2 regions of the Rummeliibacillus sp. BSL5 genome follow, and region 1 is predicted to be linked to the other one. Evidence: riboswitches for the same ligand, from Rfam matches in the RefSeq annotation. Region 1 holds a riboswitch; the other holds the start of a gene.
The links. Region 1 has a riboswitch for S-adenosylmethionine ahead of metA (homoserine O-acetyltransferase MetA). Riboswitches for the same ligand answer to the same signal wherever they lie in the genome.

Region 1 (4,222 bases):
TCATTAGTTAAGCTCCGTTTATTTTTCATATAATTTTATCACGATAAGCTGCTATAATACAGATGAAATTAGTATGATACAGATGAATGAAGTTTTACTATTTTTAGTAAATTTAATTTATTCGAAAAATTTTTACAAACAGCGAGGTATATTTGCATAATTTTTGATATACTAATGGGGAAGTTAGTCTATGTGTCTAAATAACTATCATTATAGTTTTGTTAGTGAAGGTAGAGTTTTTTTGATAGAGCAGCTTTTTATTAATCGGCTTTATTAAAAACTATTTACTTTTAACGCATAGAGGTTAATTTCAAGCTTTATAAAAAGAAGCCTTTGCTCTAATTAATAAGTATGAAAGGAGTTAGTGTGATGGGGAAAACGATAAAGTGGAAAATTATTAGTGCAGTTATGGTATTGGTACTAATTAGTCTAGTGGTTTTGAATCTATTTAGTACATATATTGTTAATGAGAAAACTAACAACAATCTTATTTCACAAAGCAAAGCAATAGTAACAGAGATGTCGGCATCTATTGATTACTTTTTACAAGGATATGAAAAAGGTGTTGTTCAATTTTCAGCAAATCAAGAGCTTGAGGGAAATGCGAAACAAATCAACCTAAAACTGTCAGAATTTTTAAATAATTATGATGGAGCTACCTCTGTTTACTTCGCAAAACCTGATAAGCAACTTGAAATTCAGCCTTCTGTAGAATTAGGAGATGATTTTGATCCTACAACGAGAGAATGGTATACAAATGCTGTGAATGACCCCAAAAATGTTTTTTGGACAAAGCCTTATTTAGATGAAGCCACCAAAACATATACCATTACTGCAGCTAAAGCAATAGAGAAGAACGGTAAGTTAATTGGTGTTGTAGGTGCAGATATCCTACTCTCAGATTTATCGAAAGAATTGTCAAAAAGAAAACTTGGTTTTGACGGTTATCCTGTATTAATTGCAGAGGATGGGACAGCTATTGTTCACCCTTCAAAAGAGGGAAAAAGCTTAAGCCGATACAGCTATGTGAAAAAAATGATGGTAAACAAAGAAAAGGTTGGTGTGGTGGAAGCATCAAATCAAGGCAAAAAAATGATTACGGTGTATAACACATTACCTAACTTGAATTGGAAGGTCGCTGCTGTTTATGAAAAGGAAAAAGTAGAACAGGCAGCACACGATATAAGAAACTTCTTTCTTATTTTTTCTATTATATTATTAGCCCTTTTATTTATTGTCTTAATTCTTATTATTTCTTCAATTACTAGACCTATTGCTGTTTTAAGAAAGTTAATGGACAAGGCATCTGGCGGAGATTTAAATGTTGCTGCAACCTATAATGGTTCTAATGAAGTAGGACAGCTATCGAATGATTTTAACTCCATGATAAACAGCATGAAATCCATTGTTCAAGTGGTAAATGGAACATCGCAAGAAGTAGGCCACCACTCTCAGCAACTTAACAAGCTTGTCGAAGAAACAACAGCTTCGAGCGAAGAAGTGACTGCTGCAATTGGAGAGATTGCTAAAGGAGTGAGTAACTCAGCTGAAAAGTCAGATCTTGCATTTGAACATGCTAATGCTTTAAGTAACCAAATTAACCAAATAAAGAATAAGACAATATCAATGCAAGACATTGCTGAACAAGCACAAGGAGTTAACAAAGAAGGCCAATCTCAAATGGAACAATTTCAGGCTGCCTTTTCTAGCTGGGAAAATAATTTAATTAGTATGGCGGAAAAAATAGCATCTTTAGAAAAACAAATACTCTCTATTGATACAGTAATGGAAACCATACGAAATATTTCAAATCAAACGAATTTGTTGGCTTTAAATGCAAGCATCGAAGCGGCTCGTGCTGGTGATCAAGGGAAAGGGTTTGCAGTTGTAGCAGAAGAAGTAAGAAAATTAGCTGAGCAAACTGCTAAAGCCACAGAAGAAGTAAGAGAAACAGTACAGGCTCTGCAAAGAGAATCCAAAATAGTCACTGAACAAATGCATTCAACGAAAGACAAATTTCAAGAGCAGTTGGTTGTGGTAGATTCTACTAGTGAATTGTTTAACAATATCTCTTCTTTAGTTTTGCAGTTAGAAGAGGCCATTGATAATATATCAAATGACACATTTAAGATCACAAGCTATAAAGATGAAGTAATAGACATGATTCAAGAGATGACAGCCACTTCTGAAGAATCAGCTGCAGCTTGTGAGGAAGTAAGTGCCTCTTCTTCCGAACAATTGGCAGCAATTGAAGCAGTTTTAAATTCGGCAGAGAAGCTTTCACACTTGAATAACAAACTTTCTGAATCGATCCAAAAGTTTAATTTATAGTTTTTGAATTATTTGAATTTTTATAATAAGCATGGTACAATCACTATAATTTTATATTTCTTATCAAGAGAAGCTGAGGGGAAGGCCCTATGACGCTTCAGCAACCTCTGTGTATGCAGAAAGGTGCTACATCCTGCAAGATTAAATCTTGGAAGATAAGAGTGCACGCATATCAATGCCCCTTTTCTTCTTGTAAGGAAAAGGGGTTTTTGTTTTATAAAGAAAAGGGGGTTATTTGATGCCAATTAATATTCCGAAAGATTTGCCGGCAACAGATTTATTAAAAAAAGAGAAAATTTTCGTCATGGACGAAAGTAGATCAAATCAACAAGATATCCGGCCTCTAAACATTGCTATTTTAAACCTAATGCCAGAGAAAGAAAAAACTGAAATGCAGCTGCTTCGACTTTTAGGCAATACACCATTACAGGTTACTGTTACATTTTTACATACCGCTACGCATATCTCTAAAAATGTTAGCAAATCCCATTTAGATACATTCTATAAAACATTTAATGAAGTAAAAGAGTTTCGTTTTGACGGATTAATTATTACAGGTGCTCCAGTTGAGACGTTGGCCTTTGAAGAGGTGGATTACTGGGAAGAGATGAAAGAAATTCTTGAATGGTCCAAACCTAATGTCACGACTACACTTCATATATGCTGGGGAGCGCAAGCAGCGCTTTATTATCATTATGGAGTTGAAAAATACACATTAGATCAAAAATGTTTTGGTGTTTTCCAGCATACTGTTCAGGAGTCAACAGCCAAACTAATACGAGGATTTAATGATGTGTTTGTAGCACCACATTCACGCCATACTTCTGTTTCGGTTCACGCAGTGGAAGAACATCCTGATTTATCTGTACTCTCTAAATCAGAACAAGCAGGTTTGTTTATTGCTATATCAAACGATGAAAAAATGATTATGGTAACAGGTCATTTAGAATATGATGCTGAAACTTTAAGTGATGAATTCAAACGCGATTTGGCTAGGGGTAATGACATAGCTATACCGAGTAATTACTATCCAGACGATAACCCTAATAATCAGCCGTTAAATACTTGGCGTTCGCATACACATCTTTTGTTCTCAAACTGGCTTAACTACTATGTTTATCAAGAAACACCTTATGAATGGGCATAGGTTAACTCTCATTCTCTATTGCTTATCTTTCTATTTGTTATAATAGACGAAAGAAGATACAAGAAAAGAGGATTATATGTGTTTGTGACTATTGGTATTTTAGCGCATGTGGATGCTGGAAAAACCACCTTATCCGAAAATTTATTATATCAATTTAATAGCATAAAAGAACGAGGTCGGGTGGACCACCAAAATGCTTTTCTAGACCATCATGCCATTGAAAGAGAACGGGGCATTACGATTTTTGCAGAACAAGGAAGGCTTGAAATGGGAGACGATACATATACCATTATCGATACGCCAGGGCACGTCGATTTTTCTCCAGAAATGGAGAGAGCAATTGCTGTAATGGATTATGCCATACTTGTTGTTAGCGCTTTAGATGGTGTACAGGGACATACAGAAACAGTTTGGTCTTTACTTAGAAAACATGACGTCCCCACCTTTATTTTTATTAATAAAATGGATGCAGATACTGCAAATGGCGAGGCACTTTTACATGAGTTGCGGCAAAACTTGTCAAAGAACATTGTTCCAATAACAAACGAATTTACAAATGGTAGAGTATCAGATCAACTGATTGAATGGATAGCAGAGAGAGATGAAGAAATACTTGAAAATTATTTCAACCAATCTCTACTTGAAGGGGATGTAAAGAAAGCTTTTCAAAAGATGATGATAGAAGGAAAGGCTTTTCCCTGTGCATTTGGCTCTGCCTTAAAAGATGAAGGGATTACCGAATTC
Region 2 (4,222 bases), 130 kb from region 1:
AAGCAAGATAGAACTTTGCGTTAGCGAACCACCAGTTTTATGCATACTCATTGTGACCAAGTCTGCTCCTGCTTGGATGGGGTCGGGCAAAGAGTCAACAAATGATAAATGCGTTCCATGGGCGCTATCCACAATCACTGTTATATTTTGCTTATGTGCAAGTGTGCAAATTTTCTCCAAATCATTCATCGTCCCAAAATAAGTTGGATACGTAACGAGCAGAGCTTTTGCGTTTGGATGTAATGTTAATGCCTTTTCAATCGTTCTAACAGAGACACCATGGGAAATTCCAAAGTGTTGATCCACTTCAGGCTCTAAAAATACTGGACAGGCGCCGCTCAAAATTATGCCATTCATTACTGATTTATGACAGTTTCTTGGAACCAGTATATGATCCCCTGGCTTACACGCCGATAGAATCATAGCTAAGATACCAATCGATGTTCCATTGACTAAAAAATACGCCTCTTTTGCCCTAAAAGCTTCTGCTGCTAACTGTTGTGCCTCTTGAATGACTGATGACGGATGGCTTAATAAATCCAATTCTTTCATCGAATTGACATCCATTTTCATCGTAAAGTCACTAAAGACATCGTTTAATGGGCTTTTTAAAGCTCCCATTTTATGCCCCGGCACATCAAAAGGGGTGGTATTTTTCTTTGCATAGTTAACGAGCGCTTCAAACAACGGCATCCGTTCTTGGGAACAAATATCATATTTTTCGTTAAGGATTTCTTGCAGCACTTGTGCCATTAACGAGTTGCTCCTGCTAAATCGCCTGCAACGGCTTCCCTTAAAGCACTTACTTTATCAAGCTGTTCCCATGGCAAATTTAAATCATGTCGCCCAAAGTGTCCATATGCTGCTACCTGTTTGAACTGAGGATTCCGAAGATTAAGCATATTGATAATTCCTCCAGGTGTTAAATCGAATGTCTTGCGAATAGCTTGCAGTAGTTGATCTTTGTCTACGGTTTCTGTTCCGAAGGTATCAATCGCGATACTTATTGGCTCACTAACCCCTATGGCGTAAGACAGCTGGATTTCACAACGTTTGGCAAATTTAGCAGCTACAATATTTTTAGCAACATAACGAGCTGCATAAGCTGCTGAGCGGTCTACTTTTGTACAATCTTTCCCTGAAAATGCGCCGCCTCCGTGTTTTGCTGCTCCTCCATAAGTATCCACGATAATCTTACGGCCGGTAAGACCTGCATCGCCATGTGGTCCTCCAATAACGAAACGTCCTGTTGGATTGATTAATGTATTTACATCTTCATTCATTCCAAATGTGCGAATTGTTTCTTGTACAATCTGTTCGTTTATATAATTCTTGAATTCAGCCATATTTACATCTTCATCATGCTGAATAGAGAGTAATATTGTTTCTATTCTTGGTTTAGTCGGATTTGTATAGTCGATCGTCACTTGAGATTTCATATCTGGGCGTGCCCATTTAAAGTCTCCAATTTTTCTTAAGAAAGAAGCTTTTTTCATCAAGGTATGAGCGATTTCAATTGCAAGCGGCATATATGTTTCTGTTTCATCCGTTGCATAGCCAAACATTATCCCTTGATCTCCTGCTCCAATCTCCTTTAGATCACTTGAAGAATCGACACCCATTGCAATATCTGGTGATTGTGTATGAACAAGTACTTGAATGTTGCAAGTATGTCCGTCAATACCGAATTGTGCATCACTGTAACCAATCTCAAGTAATGTGTCACGAGCAATTCTCTCAATATCTAATATGGCAGAAGTTGTGATTTCTCCCCCGATAATAACCATATTTGTTGTCGTAAACACTTCACATGCAACTCTTGAAAATGGATCTTGAGCTAAAGCTGCATCTAATACAGCATCCGAGATTTGGTCTGCGATTTTATCGGGATGTCCTTCTGACACCGATTCCGAAGTAAATAAAATTTTTTCAGTCAATATAATCCTCTCCTACTAAAAAATGTAAATATTAGCATACAAAAAAGCTCTCCAACCATTAGAAGGAAAGCTTCGATTAATATCAACTGCTTATCCTCTTATCGTTCACAAAACTTTGTACATTTTGTGCTCAGGTTGAGCCCCATGAACTGATAAATATCAGTTTGGTTTGCCACCGTATCTTAGACCCCTCGTCTCAACGGTTTTTAATAAGAGCAACTTTATTTTGCTAAGGCTTATAGTAATTGAATTTTTTTTGACTGTCAATCTATTTTTAAAACTTTTTTTATTTTGTTGAATTAAAAATCTACTAAAAAAGCCCTCAATATTGATAAATAGAACCCTAAAACTCTTTTAATACTTAGAGTTTTAGGGTTCTTGCGGTAGAAAATTAGCGGTTCGGTACTCGAAGGACACGCATAGCATTTAACACAGCTAGCAATGTAACCCCAACGTCAGAGAAAACTGCTTCCCACATAGTGGCAATGCCAAAGGCACCTAATAGCAGGAATATACCTTTCACACCTAATGCAAAGAGAATATTTTGCCACACAATCACTCGAGTCCGTTTTGCAATACCTATAGCTGCTGGTATCTTAGAAGGTTCATCGGTCATTATAACGATATCTGCTGCTTCAATCGCTGCATCTGATCCTAATCCTCCCATTGCCATTCCGACATCAGCACGAGCTAATACAGGTGTATCATTGATACCATCCCCAACAAAAATTAACTTTTCTTTAGAATTTTTCTGGGCATCAATTTTTTCGATTTCTTCTACTTTGTGTTGCGGCAATAATTCAGCATGCACCTCATCAAGCCCAAGTTTCTCGCCCACAGATTTCGCTACAGATGCTGCATCACCAGTCAGCATGATGGTCTTTTTTATGCCTAGTTCTTTTAAAGAACGAACTGCTTGAACAGAATCTTCTTTTAGTTCATCTGCTATAACAATATACCCAGCATAATTACGATTTAGGGCAATATGAACAATCGTTCCAATCTCACTAGGTTCCTTGAATGCTATGTTTTCTTTGTTCATTAGTTTTGCATTTCCAGCTAAAATTTCTTTTCCATCAACTGTTACAGCAGTACCGTGGCCTGAAATTTCATTGTACTCTTGTATCTTGTCAACGCTTAATTCTTTCCCATATGCATTTCGTATTGACTGTGCGATTGGGTGATTGGAATGAGTTTCAGCAAAAGCAGCATATTCCAATAGGTCTTCTTTCGAAATATTACCATATGGGCAAATGGTCGTGACTTCAAATACGCCTTTGGTTAAGGTACCCGTCTTGTCGAACACAACATACTTCACATTATTTAGAGCTTCTAAATAGTTGCTTCCTTTGACCAAGATACCCATCTTAGATGCTGCTCCTATTCCCCCAAAGAATCCTAATGGAATAGAAACCACCAACGCACAAGGACAAGAGATAACTAAGAATACCAGCGCCCGATAAATCCAATCCGAAAAAGTTGCGCCATTTAACAATAGCGGTGGTATGAAAGCTAATGCAGCAGCTACAATAACGACAACCGGTGTGTAATAACGAGCAAATTTCGTAATAAAATTTTCGGTTGGTGCTTTTCGACTGCTAGCATTTTGTACGAGATCTAGTATTTTAGAAACAGTCGACTCGCCAAATACCTTAGTTACCTCTACACTCAATAGCCCACTTTTATTGATAAACCCACTTAGTACATCAGAACCAGACTGCACTTCTCTGGGAACTGATTCACCTGTTAGCGCGGATGTGTCTACCATGGAGTTTCCTTCTAAGACCTTTCCATCTAATGGAACCTTTTCGCCTGGTTTAATGACAATGATATCCCCAATCTTTACTTCATCAGGGGAAACTTTTTTTATTTCATTTCCGACTTTTATATTGGCATAGTCCGGTCTGATATCCATCAAATCGCCAATGGATTTCCGAGAACGGTTTACAGCAATGCCTTGGAATAATTCGCCCACTTGGTAGAACAGCATAACAGCCACACCTTCTGGATATTGCTTGATTGCAAACGCGCCAATGGTTGCGAGAGCCATTAGAAAATGCTCATCAAATACTTGACCACGCAAGATATTCCTAAAGGCCCTATAGATGACATCCCCACCTACGATTAAATAGGCGAGAAGAAATATAGCTAACTCATATATACCTGAAACAGGAGTAAACATGCCAAGCGAGCCTATAACTATACCAATTCCCAGTCGAACCAACACTTTTTTTATATTTCCAGTTTCATGATTGTGTTCATGGGGATCTTTATCGTATTCTTCT

Region 2: another riboswitch for S-adenosylmethionine. It lies ahead of metK (methionine adenosyltransferase); the one in region 1 lies ahead of metA (homoserine O-acetyltransferase MetA).

The regions. Positions count from the first base shown of each region.
Region 1 is NZ_JAVGCV010000001.1:591,206-595,427, forward strand. Features, by position in the region: gene RCJ93_RS03145 (methyl-accepting chemotaxis protein) at 370-2,331, shown strand; SAM riboswitch class I at 2,389-2,493, shown strand; gene metA (homoserine O-acetyltransferase MetA) at 2,570-3,478, shown strand; gene RCJ93_RS03155 (GTP-binding protein) at 3,557-4,222, shown strand, end outside.
Region 2 is NZ_JAVGCV010000001.1:721,479-725,700, forward strand. Features, by position in the region: gene RCJ93_RS03750 (aminotransferase class I/II-fold pyridoxal phosphate-dependent enzyme) at 1-753, opposite strand, end outside; gene metK (methionine adenosyltransferase) at 753-1,940, opposite strand; SAM riboswitch class I at 2,033-2,153, opposite strand; gene RCJ93_RS03760 (heavy metal translocating P-type ATPase) at 2,329-4,222, opposite strand, start outside.